4 regions of the Bradyrhizobium sp. WBAH42 genome follow, and region 1 is predicted to be linked to each of the others. Evidence: predicted binding sites of a transcription regulator. Region 1 holds the regulator's gene; each other region holds the start of a gene.
What was found. Region 1 encodes PhoB, which activates phosphate uptake and scavenging genes when phosphate is short. Its sites were predicted from a motif close to TGTCATNNANCTGTCAT; they were not measured.
Positions count from the first base shown of each region.

Region 2: the regulator PhoB is predicted to act here: its motif matches at 2,980-2,996, upstream of DCG74_RS12320 (YdcH family protein).
Region 3: the regulator PhoB is predicted to act here: its motif matches at 4,326-4,342, upstream of DCG74_RS17180 (inorganic phosphate transporter).
Region 4: the regulator PhoB is predicted to act here: its motif matches at 3,050-3,066, upstream of DCG74_RS22060 (RNA degradosome polyphosphate kinase).

Region 1 covers NZ_CP036533.1:1,506,603-1,513,899, reverse strand. Annotated here, with positions in the region: gene DCG74_RS07045 (Hsp33 family molecular chaperone) at 1-993, opposite strand, end outside; gene argF (ornithine carbamoyltransferase) at 1,164-2,099, opposite strand; gene DCG74_RS07035 (aspartate aminotransferase family protein) at 2,099-3,307, opposite strand; gene DCG74_RS07030 (GcrA family cell cycle regulator) at 3,768-4,280, shown strand; gene phoB (phosphate regulon transcriptional regulator PhoB) at 4,552-5,259, opposite strand; gene phoU (phosphate signaling complex protein PhoU) at 5,274-5,990, opposite strand; gene pstB (phosphate ABC transporter ATP-binding protein PstB) at 6,002-6,823, opposite strand; gene pstA (phosphate ABC transporter permease PstA) at 6,820-7,297, opposite strand, start outside.
Region 2 covers NZ_CP036533.1:2,634,124-2,641,420, reverse strand. Annotated here, with positions in the region: gene DCG74_RS12330 (EAL domain-containing protein) at 1-1,229, opposite strand, end outside; gene DCG74_RS12325 (NAD(P)/FAD-dependent oxidoreductase) at 1,444-2,568, shown strand; gene DCG74_RS12320 (YdcH family protein) at 2,714-2,893, opposite strand; gene DCG74_RS12315 (YdcH family protein) at 3,224-3,430, shown strand; gene DCG74_RS12310 (hypothetical protein) at 3,554-3,772, shown strand; gene DCG74_RS12305 (hypothetical protein) at 3,870-4,121, shown strand; gene DCG74_RS12300 (GGDEF domain-containing protein) at 4,118-4,828, opposite strand; gene purE (5-(carboxyamino)imidazole ribonucleotide mutase) at 4,971-5,459, shown strand; gene DCG74_RS12290 (5-(carboxyamino)imidazole ribonucleotide synthase) at 5,456-6,562, shown strand; gene aqpZ (aquaporin Z) at 6,606-7,297, opposite strand, start outside.
Region 3 covers NZ_CP036533.1:3,684,383-3,691,679, forward strand. Annotated here, with positions in the region: gene DCG74_RS17170 (GMC family oxidoreductase) at 1-1,154, opposite strand, end outside; gene DCG74_RS17175 (M20 aminoacylase family protein) at 1,326-2,498, shown strand; gene DCG74_RS17180 (inorganic phosphate transporter) at 2,649-4,277, opposite strand; gene DCG74_RS17185 (UdgX family uracil-DNA binding protein) at 4,395-5,837, opposite strand; gene DCG74_RS17190 (putative DNA modification/repair radical SAM protein) at 5,837-7,072, opposite strand; gene DCG74_RS17195 (ImuA family protein) at 7,235-7,297, shown strand, end outside.
Region 4 covers NZ_CP036533.1:4,746,994-4,754,290, forward strand. Annotated here, with positions in the region: gene ppx (exopolyphosphatase) at 1-773, opposite strand, end outside; gene DCG74_RS22060 (RNA degradosome polyphosphate kinase) at 789-2,978, opposite strand; gene DCG74_RS22065 (chromosomal replication initiator DnaA) at 3,123-3,800, opposite strand; gene DCG74_RS22070 (CDP-alcohol phosphatidyltransferase family protein) at 3,892-4,434, opposite strand; gene purM (phosphoribosylformylglycinamidine cyclo-ligase) at 4,590-5,663, shown strand; gene purN (phosphoribosylglycinamide formyltransferase) at 5,663-6,316, shown strand; gene DCG74_RS22085 (cold-shock protein) at 6,536-6,742, opposite strand; gene DCG74_RS22090 (autotransporter outer membrane beta-barrel domain-containing protein) at 7,122-7,297, shown strand, end outside.

The DNA of each region.
Region 1 (7,297 bases):
GCCCGCCTCGTGCGGCGTGAACTGGTACATCGACGAGCAGAACTCGCAGGTGACGACGACCTTGTCGTCCTTGACCATGGCGGCGCGGTCGTCGGGCGAAAAGCTCTTGAGCATCGCGGCGACCGCATCGCGCGAGCAGGAGCACCGCGCCTCGAGCACCTGCGGATTGAACACGCGCACGCCGCGCTCGTGGAAGAGGCGATAGAGCAGCCGCTCGCCGGAGAGCTCGGGATCGATCAGCTCGACGTCTTCGACGGTTTCGATCAGCGAGCGCGCCTCGACCCAGGCATCGTCTTCGGTGACGCTGTGCACCTCGGTGCCGTCGGGGGCATCGCCGGGATGCAAGTCCGCCTGCCGCGCGCGCTCCGGCGCCTTCGGCAGAAACTGCATCAGCATGCCGCCGGCGCGCCAGCGATGCTTGCCGCCGTCGCTCGAGCGCCACTCCTCGCCGACCGCGAGTCGCACACGCGTCGGGATCTGCTCGGAGCGCAGGAAATATTCATGAGCAGCATCTTCCAGGCTGCCGCCATCGAGCGCAACCAAGCCCTGGTAGCGGCTCATGTCGGGGCCCTGGTCGATGGTCATGGCGAGATGGCCGCGACCGAGCAGCGTGCCGGAATCTTTTGCCGTGCCCAGGCGCGAGGCATCAAACCGCGCATAGGCGCGCAGACGGTCCGGGGTCTTGTAGTCGACCACCAGGAACGACACCGGGCCATCAGTCTGGGCCTGAAGAATGAAGCGGCCTTCGAATTTGAGCGCCGAGCCGAGCAGCGTGGTCAGCACGATAGCCTCGCCGAGCAGCTTGCCGACCGGCGCGGGATAATCGTGCTTGGTGAGGATGTCGTCGAGCGCAGGGCCAAGCCGCACCAGGCGCCCGCGCACGTCGAGCGCGTCGACCTCGTAAGGCAGCACGGCGTCATCGACCGGAACCGATGATGGCGCGCGAACCGGGCCTTCAGGCCCGGTATTCATGTCAGGAGATTGGAAAACCATGGCGCATTATCTGGGGTCGGTGGGCGGAAATGGAAGGGGAACGGCCGCATTCCGTCGTCCTCAGAACGACGGGCCGCGCAGCCCGGATGGAGCGCAGCGTAATCCGGGGAGATCATTCCGCACGCTGAGAACCCCGGATTTCGCTGCGCTCCATCCGGGCTTCAGAAAGGCTACTTCACCGCGTCGAAGCACCAGGCCAGAATTCCCTTCTGCGCGTGCAGGCGGTTTTCGGCCTCGTCGAACACGACCGATTGCGGGCCGTCGATCACTTCATCCGTGACCTCCTCGCCGCGATGGGCCGGCAGGCAGTGCATGAACAATGCATCCGCCTTGGCCAGCGACATCAGCTTGGCATTGACCTGGTAGGGCTTGAGCACGTTGTGACGGTGCTCGCCCTCCTTGTCGCCCATCGACACCCAGGTGTCGGTGACGACGCAATCGGCGCCGCGCACCGCGGCCTCGGGATCGGTGCCGAGCACGATCGGCGCGCCCGTCGCCTTGATCCAGTCCCGCATGACCTTTTTCGGTGCGAGCTCCGGCGGCGTTGCGACATTGAGCTGGAATTTGAAGCGCTCGGCGGCATGGGCCCAGGACGCCAGCACGTTGTTGTCGTCGCCGGTCCAGGCCACCGTCTTGCCCTCGATCGGGCCGCGATGCTCCTCATAGGTCATGAGGTCGGCCATCACCTGGCAGGGATGCGAACGCCGCGTCAGGCCGTTGATGACGGGCACCGTGGCGTTGGCCGCAAGCTCCAGCAGCGCATCGTGATTGAGGATGCGGATCATGATGGCGTCGACATAGCGCGACAGCACCCGCGCGGTGTCGGCGATGGTCTCGCCGCGTCCGAGCTGCATCTCGGCGCCGGTGAGCATGATCGCCTCGCCGCCGAGCTGGCGCATGCCGACGTCGAACGAGACGCGGGTGCGGGTGGAGGGACGCTCGAAGATCATCGCCAGCGTCTTGCCTTCGAGCGGCCTGACCGGCTGCTGCGCCTTCTGCTTCGCCTTCATGGCGGAAGAGGCGGCGAGCATGCTCTTGAGCTCCGACAGCGGCAGCTCGTTGATGTCCAGGAAGTGCTTTGGAGCTTTGTTGGGCGTCGTGCTCATCAGCTTGCCGCCCGCTTGGTCTGACTGGAGGAGATCGCCGTGCAGGCGCGTTCGAGCCGGCCGACGCTGTCCTCGATCTCCGCTTCGGTGACGATCAAGGGCGGCAGGAAGCGCACGACATTGTCGCCGGCCCCGACGGTGAGCAGCTTTTCGGCGCGCAGCGCCGCGACGAGATCGCCCGAGGGCACCACGGCCTTGATGCCGATCAGGAGGCCCTCGCCGCGCACCTCGCTGACGACATCGGGGTGACGATCGATCACGGAGGCGAGCTTCTGCTTGAGCAGCAGCGACATCTTCTGCACGCGGTCGAAGAAGCCGGGCTTGAGCATGACGTCGAGCACGGCGTTGGCAGCCGAGATCGCGAGCGGATTGCCGCCGAAGGTGGAGCCGTGCGAGCCGGGCCCCATGCCGGCGGCCGCATCAGCGGTCGCCAGCACCGCGCCGATCGGGAAGCCGCCGCCGAGCGCCTTGGCGAGCGACATCACGTCCGGTGTGACGCCGGTGCGCTTGTAGGCAAAGAGCTCGCCGGTGCGGCCCATGCCGGTCTGCACCTCGTCGAAGGCGAGCAACAGGCCGCGCTCGTTGCAGAGCTCGCGCAGCGCCTTCAGGAAGGCCGGAGGTGCAGCACGAACGCCACCCTCGCCCTGGATCGGCTCGATGAGAATGCCGGCGGTGTGCGGGCCGATCGCCTTCTTCACGGCGTCGAGGTCGCCGTGCGGCACCTGATCGAAGCCGTCCATCGGCGGACCGAAGCCCTCGAGATATTTCGCAGACCCGGTGGCGGCGAGCGTCGCCAGCGTGCGGCCATGGAAGGCGCCTTCGAAGGTGATGATGCGATAACGCTCCGGATGGCCCTTGGAGAAGTGATGATGGCGGACGAGCTTGACCACACCTTCCAGCGCCTCGGCGCCGGAATTGCAGAAGAACACGAAGTCCGCGAAGCTCTCATTGCAGAGGCGGCTTGCGAGCTTCTCGCCATCGGGGCTCTGGAACAGGTTCGACATGTGCCAGAGCTTCGTCGCCTGCTCCTGCAACGCCTTGACCAGCGCGGGATGAACGTGGCCGAGCGCATTCACCGCCACGCCCGAGGTGAAATCGAGATAGCGATCGCCATTGGCCGCGATCAGCCAGCAGCCTTCGCCGCGCTCGAAACCGAGGTCGGCCCTGGCGAAAACGGGGAGCAAATGCGGCGCGGCGCTGTTAGTCATGACGTCACTTGAATGTTGCGGACGGTGTGAGGCACGCATTGCGCAACGCACCATTGACCGGCCCCGGAAAACGAAACGTGCCGCCTTTTAAGGGCGGCACGTGGCACTATCTTATGCCTGGAAAGACGGGTGTCAATGCCGCCCGGAAAGCCTCGCGAAACGCTGAATCCGTAGTCTTGCGGTGCCGATTTTGCGGGTTTTTCACCACGGAACATGTGGAAGCGAGTCGGCGGACTCTTGCGCGGGAGTCACGCCATATTGTAGCGTTTGGACTGTCAGATACGACATCTCGTGCAGCAGTTCTGATCCCAAAAGTCCTCATGTACCGGCGTAAACGTTCGGGCGTCTTGAGCGCGCCCGGCGAGCCTTAAGGGATTCTGGCGGCACGGGTTTTTCAAGGCTTTAGGCAATCGCGGCGAAGGCTCCAGGATGGCAGGCGCGCTGCGAGGGAAAGGGTGCAATGACGGTTTTGACCTGGTCCGATGATCGCGTCGAGCAGCTGAAGAAGCTCTGGGAGGCCGGACTTTCGGCCAGCCAGATCGCGGCGGAGCTCGGCAATGTGACCCGCAATGCCGTGATCGGCAAGGTGCACCGGCTCGGCCTGTCCGGCCGCGCCAAGAGCCCTTCATCGGCAGCGCCGCGGCCGCGCAAGGCACGGCCCGCGCAGCACATGATGCGCGTGACGCGACCCGTTGCGCGCGGCAACACCGCGCTGGCGCAGGCCTTCGAGGTCGAGGTGGAAGCCGAGCCGGTCACCTACGACAACGTGGTGCCGATGAGCCAGCGCCTGTCGCTGCTGGAATTGAACGAGGCGACGTGCCACTGGCCGGTCGGCGATCCATCGAGCCCGGATTTCTTCTTCTGCGGCGGCAAGGCGCTCTCGGGCCTGCCCTACTGCGCCCAGCATTCGCGCGTGGCCTATCAGCCCGCAGCGGACCGCCGTCGCGCACCGGCGAAGCCGAGCACGCGCTGAGCTTGCGGAATTAGTTGATCGCCGAGATTACAGCCGTCACACGATGACGGCGCCACCTACTCAGTGTCATCCCCGCGAAGGCGGGGATCCATAACCACAGGGCGCGATCGTTGCGCGAGATGGTCACGCCGAGTCATCGTCAAACCACGTCCCGTGGTTGATCGCGACGAGCGCAAGCGCTCGCGCTGAGATCCCGGGCTCGCGCTGCGCGCGCCCCGGGATGACGGTTGAGGGTGTAGCCGCAGCTCACCACACCAACAGCTCGCAGATCTTACGTCTGCTCGGCCTTCGCGAAGCGATCATCCAGCGCGTAGCCGGCGCCGCGGACGGTGCGGATCGGGTCCTGCTCGCGGCCGAGATTGAGCAGCTTGCGCAGGCGGCCGATATGGACGTCGACGGTACGCTCATCGATATAGATGTCGCGGCCCCAGACGCTATCGAGCAGCTGCTCGCGCGAGAACACGCGGCCGGGATGCTCCAGGAAGAACTCCAGCAGGCGATATTCGGTCGGGCCGAGATCGATCGGCCGACCCGAGCGCGCCACGCGGCGCTTGTCGCGGTCGAGCTCGATGTCGCCATAGGCGAGCACGGTGGCGAGCCGCTCGGGGCTGGCGCGCCTGAGCAGACCCTTCACGCGCGCGAGCAGCTCCGGCACCGAGAACGGCTTGACGATGTAATCGTCGGCGCCGGTTGCGAGGCCCCGTACCCGCTCGCTCTCCTCGCCGCGCGCGGTGAGCATGATGATCGGCAGCTGCTTGGTCTCGGGACGGGTCCGAAGCCGCCGGCACAGCTCGATGCCCGACAGGCCCGGCAGCATCCAGTCGAGCACGATCAGATCGGGAATGTGCTCCTTGAGGCGGGTGTCGGCGTCGTCGCCGCGCATCACCGTCTCGACGTCATAGCCGTCGCCTTCGAGGTTGTAGCGGAGAAGCTCGGTGAGAGCTTCCTCGTCCTCTACCACCATAATGCGTGCGCCCATGTTGTCGTCGCTCCTTAGGTATTCGGCACCGTCGTGGCGAAGGTCGTCATGTCGCCCTTCGGCCGCTTGTCGGTGATCGCCTGGCCCTCGATCATGTAGAACACGGTCTCGGCGATGTTGGTGGCATGGTCGCCGATCCGCTCGATGTTCTTGGCACAGAACATCAGGTGGATGCAGAACGAGATATTGCGCGGATCCTCCATCATGTAGGTGAGGAGCTCGCGGAACAGCGAGGTGCAGATGGCGTCGACCTCCTCGTCGCCCTTCCACACCGCCATCGCCGCCGGCAGATCGTGCGCGGCATAGGCGTCGAGCACGCTCTTGACCTGCTGCTGCACGAGGTCGGTCATGTGCTCCAGGCCGCGGAACAGCTTGAGCGGATGGAAATCCGTCTCCAGCGCCGCGACGCGCTTGCCCATGTTCTTGGCAAGATCGCCGATGCGCTCGAGATCGGTCGCAACGCGCATGGCGCCGACGATCTCGCGCAGGTCGACGGCCATCGGCTGGCGGCGGGCGATGGTGAGCACGGCGCGCTCCTCGATGCGCTTCTGCAGCGCGTCGAGATCGGCGTCGGTGGTGACGACGCGCTGGCCGAGTGCCACGTCGCGGCGGATCAGCGCGTCGACGGAATCGACGATCATGCGCTCGGCGATGCCGCCCATCTCGGCGACCAGGCGAGTGAGCTCCTGAAGGTCGCTGTCAAAGGCCTTTACGGTATGTTCAGAACCCATATTCCGTCTCCTCAGCCGAACCGGCCGGTGATGTAATCCTGCGTGCGCCGATCGCTCGGCGACGTGAAGATCTTGCTGGTGTCGTCGAACTCGATCAGCTCGCCGAGATACATGAAGGCGGTCTTGTCGGAGACGCGCGCCGCCTGCTGCATGTTGTGGGTGACGATCGCGATCGTGTAGTTCTCGGACAATTCCTGGATCAGTTCCTCGACCTTGGCGGTCGAGATCGGGTCGAGCGCCGAGCAGGGCTCGTCGAACAGGATCACCTCGGGCCGCACCGCGACGGTGCGGGCGATGCAGAGGCGCTGCTGCTGGCCGCCGGAGAGCGACAGGCCGGAGGCATTGAGCTTGTCCTTGACCTCGTTCCACAGCGCGCCGCCGCGCAGAGCCTTCTCAACGCGGTCGTCCATCTCCGACTTCGAGATCTTCTCGTACAGACGAATGCCGAAGGCGATGTTCTCGTAGATCGTCATCGGGAACGGCGTCGGCTTCTGGAACACCATGCCGACCCGGGCCCGCAACAGGTTGAGGTCCAGCTTGGCGTCGAGGATGTTGGTCTGGTCGAGCAGCAGCTGGCCGGTGGCGCGCTGGCCCGGATAGAGGTCGTACATCCGGTTGAAGATGCGCAGCAGGGTCGACTTGCCGCAGCCCGACGGGCCGATGAACGCCGTGACGCGGTTGGTGCCGAGCGTCAGATTGATGTTCTTCAGCGCGTGGTGCTCACCGTAGTAGAAATTCAGGTTGCGCGCGGTGACCTTGGCGGGCGCCTCGGGCAGCGGCTGCGAGCCGGGATGAACGGTCGGCGCGCTGACGGAAACAGACATTTCACTCATTTTGCAGTCCTCTCGGCGCCAAGGATGCGCGCGCCAATGTTCAGGGCAAGCACGGTCAGGGTGATGAGCAGCGCGCCGCTCCAGGCGAGTTGCTTCCAATATTCGTAGGGGCTCTGCACGAAGTTGTTGATGGTGACAGGTAGGTTCGCCATCGTCTTGTTCAGGCCGAGGCTGAAGAACTGGTTCGACAGCGCCGTGAACAACAGCGGTGCGGTCTCGCCCGCGACGCGGGCGGTCGCCAGCAGCACGCCGGTGATGAGGCCGGAACGCGCGGCACGATAGGCGATGCGCTTGATCACCAGCGAGCGCGGCAGACCGAGCGCAGAGGCCGCCTCGCGCAGCGGATTCGGCACCAGCAGCAGCATGTCCTCGGTGGTGCGCACGACGACCGGGATCACGATGACGGCGAGCGCGAGGCTGCCCGCGATCGCCGAGAAGCCGCGCATCGGCACCACCACCGCCCCGTAGATGAAC
Region 2 (7,297 bases), 1.1 Mb from region 1:
GTGATCATCCCGCGTTTCTTGATCGCGGCCTCGTCGCGCGCGACGATCAGCTTGGCTTCCTTGGCGTTGAAGATGTCGGTCGCGGTCAGGCCGGTGGCTTCTTCGCGGCTGCGGTTGAGGATCGTCTCGGCGCTGCGGTTGGCGAGAAGATAGCGGCCGTCCTTGACCTGCTCCACGATCAGCGCAACCGGGATGTTGTCGACCACGAGCTCGAGGAACTTCTTGGTGCTCTCCAGCTCCTCCGACAGCGAGCGGCGGTCAGTGATGTCCTCGAACACGATGAGCAGAAATTCGGGCTTATTGCTCTCGTTGCGGACCACGATCCGGATCGAGGCGACCGTGCGCTGCGCGCCGGCACGATCCACGTCGAACTCGTTGCGGTACTGGCCATCCGGCGAATTGAGTGCCGCCTCGTCGGCCGCCTCGATGCTCGCGGCCGAGGCCGATGCAAACAGCTCCCGCGCATTCCTGCCGACGGCGAAGTCCCGCGACAATCCCCAGAACTTCTCATAGGCGCTGTTGGCGAAGATGTAGCAGCCGTCCTCGATGTTCTTGGCCGCCACGCAGGCCGGCACATGGTCCAGCACCGTCTCCAGGAACTGCTTGGTGGAGGCGAGCTGCCGCGACAGCCTGCGCTCCTCGCTGACGTCGAGATGGGTCGCCACCGAGCCACCGTTCGGCAGCACGAAATATTTCACCAGGATGGCCCGTCCGTCGGGCAGCTCCGTGATCAGGCCGTTGACGCTCGATGCCTTGTCGTAGAACTCGGCGTCGGAGGCGGCATTCAGCACCCCGCGCCTGCGACGAAGCTCGAGAAGGTCGTGGCCATTCATGCCAGGCCGGACTTCCGACCGCGTCAGGCCATAGATATCGAGATAGCGGTCGTTGCAGAAGATGATGCGGCGCTGCGCATCCGTCATCACCACGCCCTGGTTGAGATTGTTCATGGCGGAGGAGATGAAGGCGTTGCGCCGCAGCTGCAAACGCCTGGACCGGCGCAATGAGGAATGGATCCACAGCCCGATCGCGGCGAGGAACGCGCAGACCACGATGCCGGCGATCAGGGCTTCCCAGATCACGCCCGGATCAAGCCCGGTGAGATCTGCCGCCACGGCAAGGCTGTCCGATGCCGCAAAGGCGCGCGCAGGCGCGCCCGTGCCGGCCAGGCATAGGAGGGCCTGCACAGCAATCGAAAGCGTGCTGCCCACGTGCCAGTTCTTCTCAGCCATCAGCCACCCGCGATTTCAACGTCGGATTGTCTGGCCTCGCGGGTTTGGATCGGGTAAACGCCTGAGGGAACAACAGAATAATGTCACGTGAAATACGGCAATTGCCCTGACATGATAAACGCCTTCTTAACGGAAGCCTTAACGGAAGCCCCGCCTGCGCGCCCCTGCCCGGGCCATACGCCACCGGTGCTTCCAACTGGTATCCTGCACAACCATGGATAGGGTCGACTGCGTCGTCATCGGAGCCGGCGTGATCGGTCTCGCGGTGGCCCGAAAGCTCGCCCAGGCCGGGCGCGAGGTGATCGTGCTCGAGGAAGCCGAGGCGATCGGCACCGTCACCTCCTCGCGCAACAGCGAGGTGATCCATGCCGGCATCTACTACCGCGCCGGGAGCTGGATGGCGCGCATGTGCGTGGCCGGCAAGCACGCGCTCTACCGCTACTGCGACGAGCGCGGCATCCCGCACAAGAATTGCGGCAAGCTGATCGTCGCGACCAGCCCGAAAGAGACCGAGAAGCTGCAATCGATCAAGGCGCATGCCGAGGCCAACTGCGTACTCGACATGCAGCTGCTCTCGGGCGAGGCCGCACGCGCGCTGGAACCTGCGCTCGCCTGCGACGCCGCGCTGCTGTCACCGTCGACGGGCATCATCGACAGCCACGCCTACATGCTCTCGCTGCGCGGCGAAGCCGAGGACGCCGGCGCGGCTTTCGCGTTTCACACTCCACTGATCCGTGCCAAGGCGGCGGCCGGATTCATCGAGATCGATGCCGGCGGCGAGGCACCGATGACGCTGCAATGCAGCCTCCTCGTCAACGCCGCGGGGCTGTCGGCGACGCATGTGGCGCGCAGCATCGACGGCATGCCGCTGGACCGGATTCCAGCGGCCTATCTCGCCAAGGGAAACTATTTCAGCTGCAACGCCAAGGCGCCGTTCTCGCGCCTGATCTATCCGGTGCCCGAGCCCGGCGGATTGGGGGTGCACCTGACGCTGGACATGGCAGGACAGGCGCGCTTCGGGCCTGACGTCGAATGGATCGAGACGATCGATTACGAGGTCGACCCCTCACGCGCCGAGCGGTTCTATCCCGCGATCCGCAAATACTGGCCGACGCTGCCTGACGGCGCGCTGATGCCGAGCTATTCCGGCATCCGCCCGAAGATCGTGCCCCCGGCCGTGGCCACGCAGGATTTCTTGATGCAGGGCCCGCGCGATCACGGCGTTGCAGGCCTGATCAATCTGTTCGGCATCGAATCGCCGGGATTGACGTCCTCGCTCGCGATCGCCGATCACGTCGCCGAGCTCGCAGACATCGAGAGCGCTTCGAGAAGCGGATAAGTGTTGGTGTCGAGACCACGCGTCCAAACAAGAGTGGCCGCCGCGCAAACCTGTTGCACGGTGCACACCTTGCAGCAGGGATGAGCACGAATGCTCTCATCCCTGCGTGAAGGATGTGATCAACTCTACACTGTCACGGGGGTTACTAGTGGAGCGTGTCGCCTTGCTTCAGACGCTCGATCTGGTCCTTGACCATCAACTTCCGGCGCTTCAACTCAACAATTTGCAGGTCGTCTGTTGAAAGGTGCACGAGAGCTTCGTGCAATTCGTTTTCGAGAAGTTTGTGCTTCCGTTCCAATTCAACGAGATGTGCCTGAATTGTCATTCGAAACCTCCTCGGTAGGGTTGAACCTCAGGATTCGATCCGGACGCCTAAGTCTACATCACCGATTCGTCCTGTCGATGGGTAACCGTCGTCGCCGCGTCATTTTTGAAAGTTCATATGTAACGAAGCGTGACTAGGGGAACCACGCCGGAAAAATCCATGATTATCAATGCGCCGGCGCCACGCCGCAGCTCCTCGCAGAAATATCTTGCGGGAGATCGGCGATGCGGGATCGCAGATCGCTTGCGATCACGCGGCGCAAGGACGATAATTTCCACAGGGCATCCACAGCCCAGATCTCACGCCTATCGGTTTTCGGCCACCGCAGACATGACCAATGAAGATGAGCGTGAGCTCGAAGCCGAGCTCACCCGGTTGCAGCAGGAACACCGAGATCTCGATGCGGCGATCGATGCGTTGCATCAATCGCCTGCCCCCGACCTGTTGCGGCTACAGCGCCTGAAAAAGCGCAAGCTGTTGTTGCGCGACCGCATCGCTTTCATCGAAGACCAGATTACGCCCGACATCATCGCCTGAGCCGGTCTCGCGCGGCGCCCGCCGCTTCCGAATCCGCTTGACTCAATAAGAACAAAATAGGAACATTCGCGGGCGCCCCACCACCTCAGAGAACGCTCAAGACAACACACGAGGACAACGCAGATGTCGGCGACCGCCCTTCTCGACAACAGCCATTATGAGCAGGCCTGCGATCAGGCGATCGCGATGTGCGACGGCAATCTGCGCAGCACCATCAAGGCGCTGATCATGGCCAACGAATATCTGGAAGCCGAGCTGGAGGAATTGCAGGCGGCGATTTCCGCGGGCTGCATTCCGGAGACTTCGCGCAGCAAGATGCGGAGCAAGAGCAGCGCCGCCTGATTTTCAAAGCGCGAAGAGACCGCGCTTTGTTTTAAGCATGATCTTGTCGGAAAACCGCTTCACACTTTTCCGGATCATGCTCCATCGGAGCAACGCCATGTCGGATGTGACCTATTACGTTGCAATGCCCTTTTTGATCGATGATGACGGATCCCCCGTCGCAGGCGCGGCAGAGGAGTGTCAGTCCTCGACGGCGGCGCTGCGACGCGCAGAGATTCTGGCGCGCGGCGCCGGCCATATCGGCGCGGTCGCATTCAGCCGCAGCGGCGATCCCATGACCGGCGAGTTCGGGGATGCGACGCTGCTGCGCAAGTTCGGCAACGTGCCGGAAGATCTTGCAACCCTCTAGACTAGCGCTCGCTGCGGACCCTGATCCGCCGCCTCGTGCCGGCGGTGCGCCTTGCGCACGTACATGGCGGCATCCGCCTCCTCCAGGGCGCGAGCTGCCGCGGACTGCGGACCGAGCAGGGCGACGCCCGCCGAGGCGCCCGCGGTCACGTGCTGGCCGCGAAAGACGAAGGACAATTCGTCGATCGCCTGCTCCAGGGCGGCGGCCTTCGCCTTGGCATCGGTCTCGCTGAGATTCCAGAGGAGCAGCGCGAACTCATCGCCGCCGAGGCGGCCGACCACGTCGGAGGCGCGGACCTGTCGCGTCAGCGTGGCGACAATCGCCTTGAGCACCTCATCGCCAGCGGCGTGACCGAAGGAATCGTTGATCGGCTTCAGCCGATCGACGTCAAGCACGATCAGCGCCCCGCTGGCGCGGTAGCGCTTCATGTAGGCGATGGCGCGCACAAGCTCGCGCTCGAAACCGCGCCGGTTGGGGATATCGAGCAGGAAATCGGTGTCGGCGGCCGCCTCGAGTTCCGAGATCCGCAGCAGGGCTGCCTTGAGCTTGCTCCTGAGGCCGCGAATGGCCGCCTTGCTGTCGCCGGCAGCAGGCGCTCCGCGCAAGGCCGGTTTGGCCGCGCGGCTCGAAGCGGCTTTGGATCGGCCGGCGCTGCTGGTCCGGCCCTTTCTGGCCTTCGCAGAGCTCGCCCTTTTTGGTTTCTTCATGGGCATCCTGCTCAATGAAGGCTTGCGGGGATTCACCAAGACAGGATAGTGGATTCCCTTCTCCTTGCCACCGCCTTGCGAGCCGCCGGCCGGAAACGTTAATCTGGCCTATCTTTCTGTTTTTCTGGGCACAATTGACGTCATGACCGCGCCAATCGCCATCATCATGGGCAGCCAGTCGGACTGGGACACGATGCGCCACGCCGCCGACACGCTCGACGCGCTCGGCATTGCCGCCGACAGCCGCATCGTCTCGGCCCACCGCACACCCGACCGGTTGTTCGCCTTCGCCAAGGGCGCCAAGGCCGCGGGTTACAAAGTCATCATCGCCGGGGCCGGTGGCGCGGCACATCTGCCCGGCATGGCGGCAGCGCTGACGGAACTCCCAGTGTTCGGCGTTCCCGTCGAATCCAGGACGCTCAAGGGCGTCGATTCGCTCTATTCGATCGTCCAGATGCCCGCCGGCATCCCGGTCGGCACCCTCGCCATCGGCAAGGCCGGCGCGATCAATGCCGCGCTGCTGGCGGCCGCCGTGCTGGCGTTGTCCGACCCGGCCCTGTCGGATCGCCTCGCCGCCTGGCGCAAGGCGCAAACCGAGGCGGTCGCCGAGCGCCCGGAGGACCAGGCGTGACGGACAACAGGCACGTGAAGCTGAAGCCCGGAGACACCATCGGAATCCTCGGCGGCGGACAATTGGGCCGGATGCTGGCCATGGCCGCGGCGCGGCTCGGCCTGCGCTGCCAGGTGTTCTCGCCCGATCCGGATTCGCCGGCCTTCGACGTCGTGCTGAACGCGACCTGCGCCGAATATGCCGACGTCGAGGCGCTCGAGTTGTTCGCGCACGATGTCGACGTCATCACCTATGAATTCGAGAACGTGCCGGCGGCAGCCGCGCTGGTGCTGGACGCGCGCCGCCCGGTGCTGCCCAATCGCAAGATCCTCGAGACCACCCAGGACCGGCTCGCCGAGAAGGATTTCGTGACGCGGCTCGGCATCGGCACTGCCGCCTATGCCGACGTCACCTCCGTCTCCGCGCTGCGCGAGGCGATCGCCAGGATCGGCCTTCCGGCCGTGCTGAAAACTCGCCGCTTCGGCTATGACGGCAAGGGCCAGGCCATCATCCGCGAGGGCGACGACATCGCGAAAGTGTGGACCAGCCTCGCCACCAAATCGGCGATCCTGGAGGCCTTCGTGCCCTACGAGCGCGAGATCTCCGTGATCGCCGCGCGCTCCGCCACCGGCGAGGTCGAGTGCTTCGACGTCACCGAGAACGAGCACCGCGACCACATCCTGAAGATATCGCGCGCACCCGCGCCGATCCCGGATGCGCTCGCCGAGGAGGCGCGCAGCATCGCCGGCAAGATCGCAAGCGCGCTCGACTATGTCGGCGTGCTGGCGGTCGAGATGTTCGTGCTCGCCAACGGCACCGGGCCGAAGGTGCTGGTCAACGAGATCGCGCCGCGCGTGCACAATTCAGGACACTGGACGCTCGACGGCGCGTCCATCTCGCAGTTCGAGCAGCACATCCGCGCCATCGCCGGCTGGCCGCTCGGCAAGCCGGTACGCCACGGCGACGTCGTCACCATGACCAACCTGATCGGGGACGAGATCAACGACTACGAAAAGTGGCTGAGCGTGCCCGGCGCGACCGTGCACATCTACGGCAAGGGCACGCCGCGCCCCGGCCGCAAGATGGGCCACGTCACCGAAGTCAGGCCGCCCCGGGACGAGTGACGGGATCGCAGCAAAGGCTGCAATCCCGCCGGGTGCTTTTCGATTACGCCGTCTTCACGCCCGCAACGACGCCGGTGGGCTCCTCGCTGAGCCAGCGATAGATCACCCCGCCGAGCGCACCGCCGATCAGCGGCGCAACCCAGAACAGCCAGAGCTGCGACAGCGCCCAGCCGCCGACGAACAGCGCCGGGCCGGTGCTGCGCGCCGGGTTCACCGAGGTGTTGGTGACGGGAATGCTGACGAGATGGATCATCACCAGCGCGAGCCCGATCGCCAGCGGTGCGAAACCCGCCGGCGCGCGGCCATGGGTGGCCCCCATGATGATGAACAGGAACATCATGGTCATCACCACCTCGGTGAGGAAGCACACGATCATGCTGTACTGGCCGGGCGAATGCGCGTCATAGCCGTTGGAGGCAAAGCCCTTGCCGACGTCGAAGCCGGGCGCCCCGCTGGCAATGACATAGAGCAGCCAGGCGGCAATGATCGCCCCCGCCACCTGGGCGACGATGTAAGGCAGGACCTGCCCCGCCGGAAAACGGCCACCGGCGGTAAGACCGACCGTGACGGCCGGGTTGAGATGGCAGCCGGAGATGTGGCCGATCGCATAGGCCATGGTGACGACGCTCAATCCGAAGGCCAGGGACACGCCGACCAGCCCGATTCCCACCTGCGGGAAGCCGGCCGCAATCACCGCGCTTCCGCAGCCCGCGAATGTGAGCCAGAAGGTGCCGA
Region 3 (7,297 bases), 2.2 Mb from region 1:
CTGACGGTGATCGCAGGGAAGCGATGCAGGGGATCGCCGAACTTGTCGAGCGACAGCGGCTGCACGTGGAACTGGATGTTGGCGCGGGCGCGCGTCGCATCGGAGCGCGTGAAGATGCCGAGCTGCGAGGGTGCCATGGTCAGCGGACCGCGGCGGCGGAAGGCGTAGTCGAGCCCCATCAGGCCGCGGCGGAACAGATTGTAATAGGTCTCGTTCAGCGTGCGCACGCCCTCGACCTTGTAGATCGCGCGTTGCTGGAGATGGTCTTGGAGATTGCGCCCGACGCCGGGCTTGTCCATGACGATGTCGATGCCGAGCGGCGACAGCCAGTGGGCAGGGCCGATGCCGGAGCGATGCAGCACCTGCACCGAGCCGATGGAGCCTGCCGAGAGCACCACCTCGCGCTTCGCGCGCGCCTCGATGATCTCGCCGTTCTGGATGAAGCGCACGCCGACGGCGCGGCCCTGCTCGATGATGAGGCGGTCGACCAGCACGTGCTTCTCGAGCCGCAGGTTCGGACGGTTGAGCGCGGGCTTTAGGAAGCCGCGCGCCGACGACCAGCGCCGGCCGCGCTTCTGGTTGACGTGGAAATAGCTGGTGCCTTCGTTGTCGCCGGTGTTGAAATCCGGGATGCGCTTGATGCCCATCTCCTCGGCCGCGTCACCGACGGCATCGAGAACTGCCCATGACAGCCGCGGCGCCTCGATGCGCCAACCGCCCCCGGCGCCGTGATGCTCGCTGGCGCCAAGGAAGTGGTCCTCGAGGCGCTTGAACAGCGGCAGCACGTCGTCATAGCCCCAGCCGGTCAGCCCAAGCTGGCGCCAGTGATCGTAGTCGGCAGCCTGGCCGCGCATCGAGATCATGGCGTTGATCGCCGAGCAGCCGCCGATCACCTTGCCGCGCGGATAGGCCAGCGAACGGCCGTTCAGGCCCGGCTCGGCCTCGGTCTTGAACATCCAGTCCGAACGCGGATTGCCGATGGCGAAGAGATAGCCGACCGGAATGTGGAACCAGATCCAATTGTCGTCGCCGCCGGCTTCCAGGATGAGGACGCGGTTGTTGCGATCAGCTGACAGCCGGTTCGCGATGATACAGCCTGCCGTACCGGCTCCGACGACAATGTAGTCAAACTCACCTTCAAGCCGCCTCGGCATTCTGCTTCCACCCGAATGGTCTCTTTGCGTTCGTCTAATAGGCTGACGCAGCCGATCGGGACAAGCCCGGCCATGCCGGGTGAACAGGGCTAGACCCCGATTGCCGGCGGTTGGGTGGACCGACGCTTGCATGGTAGACAGTCCTGTATTTCCACCAGCTCGAGACCTTCCATGCCCATTGTGAACCGCGTCGCCGACCTTCAACCCGATATCCAGGCCTGGCGGCGGGACATCCATCAGCATCCCGAGCTGCTGTACGATGTCCACCGCACCGCAGCATTCGTTGCGGACCGGCTGCGGGAGTTCGGCTGCGATGAGGTCGTGACCGGCCTCGGCCAGACCGGCGTTGTCGGCGTGATCAAGGGCAACAAGCCGGCCGGCGAGGGGCTCAAGGTGATCGGCATGCGTGCCGACATGGATGCGCTTCCGGTCGAGGAGCAGACCAATCTGCCTTACGCCTCCAAGACCCCCGGCAAGATGCACGCCTGCGGTCATGACGGCCACACCGCGATGCTGCTCGGGGCGGCCCGCTATCTCGCCGAGACGCGCAATTTTGCCGGCGATGCCGTGGTGATCTTCCAGCCCGCCGAGGAGGGCGGCGCCGGCGGCGCGGCCATGGTCAAGGACGGCCTGATGGAGCGCTTCGGCATCGAGCAGGTCTACGGCATGCACAACGGCCCGGGCATCCCGGTCGGCTCGTTCGCGATCCGGCCAGGCCCCATCATGGCGGCGACCGACGAGGTCGACATCATGATCGAAGGCCTCGGCGGCCACGCCGCGCGTCCGCACAAATGCGTCGATTCCGTGCTGGTCGGCGCGCAGGTAATCACGGCCCTGCAGTCGATCGTCTCCCGCAGCGTCGATCCCCTGGAATCGGCGGTGATCTCGATCTGCGAGTTCCACGCCGGCAACGCCCGCAACGTCATTCCGCAGACCGCGACGCTGAGAGGCACCATCCGCACGCTGACGCCGGAGGTGCGCAAGCTGGTCGAGAAGCGCGTGCATGAGGTCGTGGCGGGCGTGGCGCAGATCACCGGCGCCAAGATCGACCTGCACTACAAGCGCAACTATCCCGTCGTGAACAACCATGCCGCGGAAACCGAGGTGGCACGGCGCATCGCCACGCAGGTCGCGGGCGAGTCCCATGTCCACGAGATGGCGCCGCTGATGGGCGGCGAGGATTTCGCCTACATGCTGGAAGCGCGGCCCGGCGCCTTCATCTTCTGCGGCAACGGCGACAGCGCCGGCCTGCATCACCCCGCCTACAATTTCAACGACGAGGCGATCGTCTACGGCACGTCCTATTGGGTGAAGCTGGTCGAGGAGCAGCTCGCGGCGTCGTAGCTTTTCGTCACCTCGCCCCGCTTGCGGGGAGAGGTCGGCGCGAAGCGCCGGGTGAGGGGGACTCTCCGCGAGTCCATCTGTCACTATTTTCTCGGATGGAGCCCCCCACCCCAGCCCTCTCCCCGTAAGAACGGGGAGAGGGAGCGGCTCTCAGAACATCCGCGAGAAGATCACATAGAGCGTCGCCGACAGCATGATCGCGCAGGGCAGCGTCAGCACCCAGGCCATCAGCAGGTTGCGGATCGTCGACCATTGCAGGCCCGAACCGTTCGCCGCCATGGTGCCGGCGACGCCCGACGACAGCACATGCGTGGTGGAGACCGGAAGGCCGAACACGTCGGCCGCGCCGATCGTGGCGGCGGCCACGAGCTCGGCGGACGCTCCTTGCGCGTAGGTGAGATGGCTCTTGCCGATCTTCTCGCCGACCGTGATGACGATGCGCTTCCATCCGATCATGGTGCCGAGGCCGAGCGCGATGGCGACCGCGATCTTCACCCAGTTCGGGATGAACTTCGTGGCGGCATCGAGCGATCCCTTGTAGGCGTTCAGCGCCGCGATCTCCTCCTTGGTGAGATCGTTCTCCTTGTCCTTCATCAGGAAGCGGATCGCTTCGGAGGTCATGTACATGTCGTTGCGGGTGTTGCCGACGGCTTCCGCGGGCACCTTGTTCAGCGTGCCATATTTGGCGACCTGGTCGCCGACATCCTTCACCAGCACGGCAAGCGAGGGATAGGTGCCCTCGTTGATGTGGCGCAGCGTGATGTACTGCGTCACGGCGGGGCGGGGATCGCCGATGATGCTGTGGCCGGCGCCCTTCGCCGAGATCACCTTGGCGGCGGCATCGGAGGTCTTCTGGAACTGGACGACCTGCGATTCCGGCAGCGCGCGGTTGAGCGCGTAGGCCGTCGGCACGGTGCCGATCAGGATCAGCATGATCAGGCCCATGCCCTTCTGGCCGTCGTTCGAGCCGTGCGCGAAGCTGACGCCGGTGCAGGTCGCGATCAAGAGGCCGCGGATCCACAGCGGCGGCGCCTTGTTGCCCTCCGGCGCGGAATAGAGCGCCGGGTTGCGCACGATGAACTTGAGCAGGAGCAACAGCGTGGCGGCGCAGATGAAGCCGAACAGGGGCGACAGCAGCAGCGCGTAGCCGATCTCGGTCGCCTTGGTCCAGTCCACGCCCGAGGTGCCGTCGCGGCCGCGCATGACGGCGTTGGCGACGCCGACGCCGATGATCGAGCCGATCAGCGTATGCGAGGAGGAGGCGGGCAGGCCGAAAAACCAGGTGCCGAGATTCCACAGGATCGCGGCGATCAGCAGCGCGAACACCATGGCAAAACCGGCGCTGGAGCCGACCTGGAGGATCAGCTCGACGGGCAGCAGCGAGACGATGCCGAAGGCGACCGCGCCGGAGGACAGGAGCACGCCGAGGAAGTTGAAGAAGCCCGACCACATCACCGCGACCTCGGCCGGCAGCGAATGGGTGTAGATCACGGTCGCCACCGCATTGGCGGTGTCGTGGAAGCCGTTGACGAATTCGAAGCCCAGCGCAATTAGGAGCGCGACGAACAGGAGGATGTAGGGCAGGTAGGTCGTGACCCGCGCGCCGGTGGCATTGACGTCGACATAGATGCTGTAGGCGACGAACAGCAGGCCCGCGGCGAGGATGCCGAAGAACAGGATCATCGTCAGCGGATTGAAGCCCTTGTCGAGATTTGGCCGCGAGGCCGGCTGGACGGGCGCGGGATCTGCTACCGCGCGGTCGAATGCAACATCGGTCATGTCTGGACGCCCCTTAACTTTCAGGTCAAGGCATTGTCCGCGATGGATTTGAAGCCTGGATGACAACCGAGGCGCGAAAGCTGTTTTCCTGCAAGTATGCCGTTGTCCTGCCAGTGCTTAGGCGGCGCGTGCGGCCTTTTTCTGCAAGCCGGCGGCGATCTTCAGATCCTCGACAAAGCGTCGATACTCCAGCACCTTGGCTTCGGGATCGGGCAGCCGCAGCAGATAGGACGGATGCACCGTCACGAGCGCCTTGCGCCCGTCGGGAAGATCGATCAACCGGCCGCGGTTCTTGCCGATCGGAGTGATCTTGCCGAACACGCTTTGAGCGGCGGTGGCGCCCATCGCCACGATGAGATCGGGCTGGATTGCCGAAACTTCCCGCTCATACCATTGCCGGCACGCCCGGATCTCCGGGGTGTTCGGCTTCTGGTGCAGACGGATCTTTCCGCGCGGCACGAATTTGAAGTGCTTCACCGCGTTGGTGACATAGACCTTCTTGCGGTCGACGCCGGCCTCCTCCAGCGCGCGGTCGAGCATCTGCCCGGCCGGGCCGACGAAGGGGTGACCGGCGAGGTCTTCCTTGTCGCCGGGCTGCTCGCCGACCAGCATGATGTTGGCATTCTTCGGGCCTTCGCCGAACACGGTCTGCGTCGCGTCCTTGTACAGATGGCAGGCGCGGCAATGCGCGGCCTCCTCGCGGAGCGTTTCGAGATCGTCGGCAGCTGGCTTGCGTTTCATCGGAGCCTCCGGCCGCTTCTGAGGCTTATGCGGATCGGTTGCGGCATTGGCGATCATGGCACCGGTCATGCGTTCGGCGTCCTCGATCAAGGGCTTAATGATCGAAGCCTCGGGCAGGTTCCTCCAATATTTCTTCGGCATCTCGGCCTGCATCGCCTTCACCTTGAGCCGGGCCGGATTGAAGATGCTGGCGTAGTAACGCCGCCAGGTTTCCTCGAGACGGTCTTCGCCCGGCGCCTCGCTCTTGCTGACGCCCGGCGTGAACGAGAGCGCATGGCCGTCCCAATGCGCGCAGAGGTCCGGGGTCAGGATCGACCAGGGCATGTCGGCAAAGCGCTTGGCGAAGAACGGCGCGGCGAGCTCGACGATATGATGCTCCGGCTCGAACCAGGCGACGTAATGCGCCTGGCGTTCCCGGCCGATCTCGCGGAAGCGGACGAAGGCATGCATCTTGTGCTCGTCGCGATAGACCGCTTTCGCCATGGAAGTGACGCGCGCGACATCAGGATCGGTCGCGACCTCGATGAGATCGTGGTTGTCCTTCAGCCGGAACAGCAGGCGATAGAGGATCGCAAAGCGCTCGCCGTCGCGGTGCAGGATCGCCGCCTTGGCGAGCTCGACGAATTTGCCTGATACGTTGAAGGTGCCGTCGTTCACCTCGAGGATCGGAGACGGCGCGGGGGACGCGAACAACTCGGCTTCGCCGCCTTGCACGGTCCAGGTGACGTCGCTGGGCGGCACGTGGTGAAGCACGAGGCTGCGCGCGGCATTGCGCCAGCCGTCGAAATCGGTTTCGGTGTCGAGGGTGATGTACTGCATCAGAAGCCAAATCCCAGTTGCGTTGCCTTCGGCTTGAACCGTTCGATCAGCCCGGCGGAATCGAGACGATGCGATGAGGGGCGGTGATCGCTGAGGACGATGAACGGCAGCGCCTTGTTGCGTGGCACATGCAGCTGCGCGAGATCGGCGAGGCGGATCGTGGTGGTGCGCCTTGTTGCGATGATGCGGTCGACCGTCCTGGTGCCGAAGCCCGGAACGCGCAGCAGTTCCTCACGGCTGGCGCGGTTGACGTCGAGCGGGAAGCGGTCGCGGTGGCGCAGCGCCCAGGCGAGCTTGGGATCGATGTCGAGCGGCAGCATCGCGCTGTCGTCGACGATCTCGCCGACATCGAAGCCGTAGAACCGCATCAGCCAGTCGGCCTGGTAGAGCCGGTGCTCGCGCAGCAGCGGCGGCGCGCGCAGGGGCAGTGCGCGGCTGGCATCGGGGATCGGGCTGAAGGCGGAGTAATAGACGCGCCGCAGCCGGTAGGCGCCGTAAAGGTTGGCGCTGGTGTGGAGAATGGTGTGATCGGAGGCGCTGTCTGCGCCGACGATCATCTGGGTGCTCTGTCCGGCCGGCGCAAAGCGCTGCGGCTTGGCCTTTGTCTTCGTTGCGCGGTTCTCCTCGGCCTCATCCAGCTTCAACCGCAGCCGGCCCATGGTGCGGCGGATCGCGCGCACGTCCTTCTCAGGCGCGAATTGCTGCAGGCTGGTCTCCTCAGGCATCTCGATGTTGATCGAAAGGCGGTCGGCATATTTGCCGGCCTCGGCGATCAGCGCATCGTCGGCCTCGGGAATGGTCTTCAGGTGGATGTAGCCGCGGAAGTGATGCTCCTCGCGCAGTTTGCGCGCGACGCTCACCACTTGCTCCATCGTGTAGTCGGGGCTGCGGATGATGCCGGAGGAGAGAAACAGGCCCTCGATGTAGTTGCGCCGGTAGAAGTCGAGCGTGAGCTTGACCAATTCGTCGATGGTGAAGCGGGCGCGTGCTACGTTCGAGGACGCGCGGTTGACGCAATAGAGGCAATCGTAATTGCAGGCGTTGGTCAGCAGCACCTTGAGCAGCGAGATGCAGCGTCCGTCCGGCGCGTAGGAATGGCAGATTCCCATGCCTGGCGCGGTCGAGCCCATGCCCTTGCCGTCGCTGGAATCCCGCTTCTCGGTGCCGCTGGAGGCGCAGGATGCGTCGTATTTGGCGGCGTCCGCCAGAATCTCCAGTTTGCGTTGCACGTCCATTTTGGAATCCCTTTGATTCAACTCATGAATCCGACAGCGCGCCAATTCGATTGACTCTTCGAGCACCGTTAGCTTTATATTAGAACATATCATGAACAAATGAGCCAGCCGTTGGTTCTTCTTTTGAAGACCACGGCACCAATTCCTGAAGGAGCGGCGAGCATGAGCGGCGCACGCATCAGCGCGCTTGCGACCTTGCGCAGCCAGATCGAGCGCATCGAGACG
Region 4 (7,297 bases), 3.2 Mb from region 1:
ATCTCGATGTCGGCAAGCATGTTGGCGGCGGCGAGGCGCCGCAGGCGGCGCGAGAAGTCGAGCGCTTCAGCAGCCGGGATGGAATAGCCGTGCATCACCTGGAGCGGATAGCCGCTCTGGATGATGTGGATGCGCGCGAGCGCGCGCCAGGTGCCGCCGACGGCGTAGAAGGTGCGGCCGCGGCCTGCAGTCAGCTGCGGCACCTCGTCGATCTCCTCGCGCACGATGCGATCGGCACGCTTGAGCGATTTGTGCGCGAGATCCTGGAGCGCGAGACCGCCGAGCGGCAACGTCACGCCGCTGCGCACCGCGTTCCTGCGCACGTCGATCAGCTCGAGCGAGCCGCCGCCGAGGTCGCCGACGATGCCGTCGGGGAGGTGGATGCCGGAGATCACGCCGAGCGCCGAGAGCCGCGCCTCCCGCGGGCCCGACAGGATCTCGATCTTCACCGCGCAGATGCGCTCGGCCTTGGCGATGAAATCGGGACCGTTGGAGGCGTCGCGGCACGCCGCGGTCGCGATCGCGAACACGCGTCCGACCTGCATCACCCGGCAGAGCGCGCGAAACCGTTTCAGCGAGGTCAGGGCCTTGTCGACGGCGTCGGGCGCAAGCAGGCCCGTGCTCTGCACCTCGCGTCCGAGGCCGCACAGCGTCTTCTCGTTGAAGATCGGGATGAGGCTGCGCGCCAGCGCCTCGTAGACGACGAGGCGGACCGAGTTGGAGCCGATGTCGATAACCGCGACGCTCGAGCCGCGCTTGCGCGGCCGCTTCACGTCGCAAATCCCCGATCAGGATTGATGGCGTTCGTTCCGGCGCGTGAGACGACGCGGCGAGGATTCCTTGAGCGACTTTCCACGGCCAGACAGACTCGGATTCGTCATGAAGTAGTTGTGGACGTTGAAAGGCTCCTCGCCCTTCGCGGTCTTCATACGCGTTGAAGACCCATCCGGCAACAACTGCCAGCTCTGCTCATTGTCCTTCAGGTTCGCGACCATGATCTGTTCGAGAACCTGCTGATGCACCGTCGGATTTTGCAGCGGACACAGCACCTCGACGCGGCGGTCGAGGTTTCGCGGCATCATGTCGGCAGAGGAGATATACACAGCCGCTTTCGCGCTCGGCAGGCCCTGGCCCATGCCGAAGCAGTAGATTCGGCCATGTTCCAGGAAGCGGCCGATGATCGACTTGACGCGGATGTTCTCCGACAGGCCGGGAATGCCGGGCCTGAGGCAGCAGATACCGCGCACCACGAGCTCGACCTGGACGCCGGCCTGGGACGCCTCGTAGAGCGCATCGATGATGTCGGGGTCGACCAGCGCATTCATCTTCATCCAGACCGCGCCCGGACGGCCGTGCCGCGCATGCGCGGTCTCGCCCTGGATGTGCTCGATGATGCGCTTGCGCAAGGTCAGCGGCGACACGGCCATCTTTTCCAGATCGCTCGGCGCGGCATAGCCGGTGATGAAATTGAACACGCGCGCGGCATCGCGGCCGATGGTCGGGTCCGAGGTGAAGTAGGAAAGGTCGGTGTAGATGCGCGCGGTGACCGGGTGATAGTTGCCGGTGCCGGTGTGGACGTAGGTCGTCAGGCTGCCGCCCTCGCGGCGCACCACCATCGAGAGCTTTGCGTGCGTCTTCAGTTCGAGGAAGCCGTAGACGACCTGCACGCCGGCGCGTTCGAGATCGCGCGCCCAGCGGATGTTGGCTTCCTCGTCGAACCGCGCTTTCAGCTCGATCAGTGCAGTGACGGATTTGCCGGCTTCGGCCGCTTCGGCGAGCGCGCGCACGATCGGTGAGTTGTTGGAGGTGCGGTAGAGGGTCTGCTTGATCGCGACGACATCGGGGTCGCGCGTGGCCTGCTGCAGGAACTGCACGACGACGTCGAACGACTCATAGGGATGATGGACGATCAGGTCCTTCTGCCGGATCGCGGCAAAGATGTCGCCGCCATGCTCGCGCACGCGTTCGGGATGGCGCGGCACGTAAGGGGTGAATTCGAGGTCGGGGCGGTCGAGCCGGGTCAGCTGCGAGAGCTCGTTCATCGCCTGCACGCCGTCGACCAGGAACACCTCGTCGTCGGCGGCCGAGAGCGCGTGCTGCACGAAGCTGCGCAGCTCCTCCGGCATCTTGGCGTCGATCTCGAGCCGGATCACCGATCCGCGGCGGCGGCGCTTCAGCGCGGTCTCGAACAGGCGGACGAGGTCTTCGGCCTCTTCCTCGATTTCGAGCTCGGAGTCGCGAATGATCCGGAAGGCGCCATGGCCGTGCAGATTGTAGCCGGGGAACAGGCGATTGATGAATAGGGCAGTGGCCTGTTCCAGCGAGATCAGGCGCACCGTGCCCTCCGCCGGCAGGCGGATGAAGCGGTCGATCTTGCCGGGCATGCGGATCAGCGCGTTCATCTGCTTGCCGTCGGCGGCGCGCGTGAGGTGCAGCGCGATGGTGAAGCCGAGGCTCGGAATGAACGGGAAGGGGTGGGCCGGATCGATCGCCAGCGGCGTCAGCAGCGGGAACACGTTGTTGAGGAAGTAGTCCTCGATCCAGGTCCGTTCAGCCTTGGTGACGTCCTTGCCGTCGACCAGCACGATGCCGACATCGGCCAGCGTGCCGCGCAGGTCGCGCCAGATCGCCTGCTGGTCGGAGGCGAGCTGGGAGACGGTGCGGTTGATCAGCGCGAGCTGCTCGGACGGCGTCAGGCCGTCGGGGCTGCGTTCGGCAATGCCCTCGCGCACCTGGGCCTTGATGCCGGCAACGCGGACCATGAAGAACTCGTCGAGGTTATTCGCCGAAATCGACAGGAATCGCACCCGCTCCAGCACGGGGTGGCTGGGGTTGACCGATTCCTCCAGGACGCGGCGGTTGAAATGCAGCCAGGACAGCTCGCGGTTGATGAACCGCTCGGGGCTGGACGCGATTGCCGGGAGGCCCTCGGTTTCCGGGGCTTTCTCTTTGGTTTCAAGAGCTTGCGCAGAGTCCATTAGAAGTCGGTCCATCCAGTTCACCCAATTGCGACTTAAGCGCAAAATCGGCGGGAGCATGTGTTAGAGCGATGACGTTTCGATGACATTGATGTTCCGCCGCCGCCCCGCGTCAAGCCGGCTTCAGGGAGGCCTGCGAGCCGGTCAGGCGTCCCGGAGCAGCTCGGCGGCCAGTGCCCGGGTGACGGGACGGCCGAGCCGCAGGGCTTCGCTGTCGAGCAGCTCGATGGCCCGGCGGGCGGCGGCCGAGGACCGTTCCAGGCGGGTGGCGAGGTAGCCGACCACGCTCTCGTCCACATTGAGCTGGCGGTCGGCGCAGAACTTGACGATGAGGCCGCGGAACAGCTGGTCGTCGGGCAGCAGCAGCGTGACCACCGGAACGGCCCGCAGGCGCGAGCGCAGGTCGCGAAGCTCGATCTGAAGCGCGGCCGGTGCCTCGCGCCCGGTGAAGAGGACGTAGGCGCCGTCCTCGCGGCCGAGATTCATCAGGTGAAACAGGGCGCGCTCGTCGAAGTCCCCAGCCTTGAGATCCTCGACCACCAGCGCGCCGGTGGCGAGCGCGCCGGGCACGGCCGCCGCGGTCAGCGCATTGGCGGTGGTCGAACGGGCGCCAGCGTCCTCGGCCCAGATCGCGGCGAGATGGCTCTTGCCGCTGCCCTCCGGGCCCGCCAGCCACATGATCCGGTTCGGCCATTCCGGCCAGCTGTCGATCAGGCCGAGACCGGCCGCGTTGGCGGGGCCTTCGAGGAAGTTGTCCCGGCTGAGGCTCTCCGCATGCGGAAGTGCAAACGCCAATTGTCGGGGATGAACGCGGCCTGCCACGCTTGCTTTGCTCCATGCCGGCGCGCCGGCCGGTTCGAAGAGAATTCGATTTGATCGAGCGGAGATGGCCTTTACGAGGCCGCTTCCACTTTCATTTGGCCTCGATCGTGCTCATGTGCCGCAGCCACTCGACGAGATAGAGCGACACGGAGGAGAGCGTGAGGACCGTGACGAGACCCATCAGGATGATATCATAGGGCGCGGGCTTGAAGCCGAAGGCAAGCGCCGCCAGCACCAGGGCTGCGAACGCCACTTGCGCGACCGTGTTGAGCTTGGACACTTTCGACGGCTTCATCTCGACCGGCCGGTCGAACAGCCAGGACACGATCACGGCGGCGACGATCATGATGTCGCGCGAGACCACCAGGATCACGATCCAGCGCGGGATCGCGCCCCAGATGCCGAGCGCCATGTAGATCGAGACCAGCAGCGCCTTGTCGGCGAGCGGATCGAGCAGGGCGCCCAGCTCGCTCGTCATGTTGAAGCGCTTGGCCAAGAACCCGTCCACGGCATCGCTGATGCCGGCGATGAGGAAGACGGCGAACGCGACCTCCATTTGGCTCGATACGATGGCCCAGACGATGATCGGGACCAGCATGATGCGGCCCAGGGTAATGATGTTTGGAATACTCACGCAGCGCTTCCCGGCACCGGTTCTGACCTCAAATCCGGCCCGTTGCAGGCTGAACCGGTTGATATGTCTACATAGTATAGCGGGGAGCGCCATGCGAGCCATTGCGCGTCCCCGGAATTCGACGTAACCAGCCGCAAACCCACTGGAAATCGGGCATGACCGACCGCAAAAACGGCCTCACTTACGCCGATTCAGGCGTCGATATCGACGCGGGCAACCGCCTGGTCGACCTGATCAAGCCGATGGTGCGCGCCACCGCACGGCCGGGCGCCGATGCCGAGATCGGCGGCTTCGGCGGCCTGTTCGACCTCAAGGCGGCCGGCTTCAAGGATCCGGTCCTCGTGGCCGCGACCGACGGCGTCGGGACCAAGGTCAAGATCGCGATCGAGACCGGGCTGCATGGCGGCATCGGCATCGACCTCGTCGCCATGAGCGTCAACGACCTCGTGGTGCAGGGCGCCGAGCCGCTGTTTTTCCTGGACTATTTCGCCTGCGGCAAGCTCGACCCCGAGGCCACTGCGGCGATCGTCGCAGGCGTTGCAGAAGGATGCCGCGAATCCGGCTGCGCGCTGATCGGCGGGGAAACCGCCGAGATGCCCGGCCTCTACAAGGACGGCGACTACGACCTCGGCGGCTTTGCCGTCGGCGCCGCCGAGCGCGGTACGTTGTTGCCGCGAAAGGACATCGCCGCGGGCGATGCCGTGATCGGTCTCGCTTCGTCCGGCGTGCATTCCAACGGCTTCTCGCTGGTCCGCAAGATCGTCGAGCAGTCGGGCCTCAGCTTCGAGGCGCAGGCGCCGTTCGCGCCGGTGATGACGCTCGGCGGCGCGCTGCTGACGCCGACCAGGCTGTACGTCAAATCCTGCCTGCGCGTTATCCGGGAGACCGGCGCGGTGAAGGGGCTCGCCCACATCACCGGCGGCGGCTTCACCGACAACATCCCGCGCGTGCTGCCCAAGCACCTCGGCGTCGGCATCGATCTGGCACGCCTGCCGGTGCTGCCGGTGTTCAAATGGCTGGCCGCGCAGGCCGGCATAGCCGAGCTGGAAATGCTGCGCACCTTCAATTGCGGCATCGGCATGATCGCGATCGTCGAGCCCGACAAGGTCGACAAGGTGATCGAGGTCTTCACCGACGCCGGCGAGACCGTGGCGCAGCTCGGCACCGTGATTCCGGCCGAGGGCGAGCACCGCGTCGTCTATAACGGCCATCTCGACATGGCGCTGTGATGAAGCGCCGCGTCGCCATCCTGATTTCCGGGCGCGGCTCCAACATGGCCGCCTTGATCAGGGCAGCCGCTGCCGCCGATTTTCCGGCGGAGATATCGCTCGTCATCTCCAACAAGGCCGATGCGCTCGGCCTCGAACGTGCCCGGGCGGGCGGCGTGACCACGGAGGTGATCGAGAGCAAGCCGTTCGGCAAGGACCGCGCCGGCTTCGAGAAGGTGCTGCAGGCCGCGCTCGACAAGCACGGCATCGAGCTGATTTGTCTGGGCGGCTTCATGCGCCTGTTCACGGCCGAGTTCACAAAAGCCTGGTATGGGCGGATGCTCAACATCCATCCGTCGCTGCTGCCGTCGTTCGCCGGCCTCGACCCGCACGGCCAGGCCCTGCGCGCGGGCGTCAAGCTGTCCGGCGCGACGGTGCACTTCGTCATCCCCGAGACCGATGCCGGCCCGATCGTGATGCAGGGCGCGGTTCCCGTCAGCGACCACGACACTGCGGAAACGCTGTCCGAACGCATCCTCGAGGTCGAGCACCGCATCTATCCCGAGGCGCTGCGGCTGCTCGCGACCGGCAAGGTCCGGATCGAGGGCGATGTCTGCAAGACGGCGGGAAGCGCGGCGTCGGAGAATTTCTTGGTTGCGCCGGTGGTGCGCTGAAGAGCCGCCCCGTCCCGTCATTGCGAGGAGCTCTTGCGACGAAGCAATCCAGAATCGCTCCGCGGAAAGATTCTGGATTGCTTCGCTTCGCTCGCAATGACGGAATATGTGGCGCGTGCGAGCCGAACCATGAACCTACGCGCAACGGGCGAGCCCCAAACAAGATCCCCCGGCAGAGCCGGGGGCAACGTCATGATCGCTCGCTTGCCGCGAGAGACATCAGGAAACCTTGAGGTTCTCCGCGGACGACTTGCCGCGGTTCTCCACGAGGTCGAATTCAACCACCTGGTTCTCGTTGAGGGTGGAGAGTCCGGCACGCTCGACCGCGGAGATGTGGACGAACACGTCCTTGTCGCCGCCGTTCGGCTTGATGAACCCATAGCCCTTGGTCGGGTTGAACCATTTGACGGTGCCCTTTTGCGGCATCGCTCGTCTCCTCCACTAGATATAAAAAAAGACGCGGCCGCTTTTCGCGTGCCACGCCACAAACGGTCTTCCGGAAGTCTGTTCGAGTCTTGAGGCGCAATGTCGCGAAACGCACAGCCAAGCGGCCAATTCCGATTGTGACCGATATTGCAACATGAAAATCGCCGCCTAGCAAGCCACGCGGGGATTTCAAGACCAGGCCAGCTGCCTTCAAGCGCAATTTGCGACCTGTGGCAGCAGAACCACAATCAGTGCAATAGCCTTGGCCGTCATGCGCCGACCGGTTGACCCCTCGTGGCAGTTCGGCACAAATCACCGCTAGCGCCGCAGACCGTGTTGCATTTTTGCGCGCCGCCACTTCGCTACGGGATTCATGGTCATGCGCTGCGCCGCGCAGCTCTCCGGGACACGGCAGACGATCGGGCTGGACCGCGTCCGCCGGATCGCCGCTGCGCTTGCGATGGCGTTTGCGCTGGTCGTGACGATGGCGGCCGTTAGCCCGAGCTTTGCGCAAAGCCCGACGCCGACACCCACCCCGACGCCCACGCCGTCGCC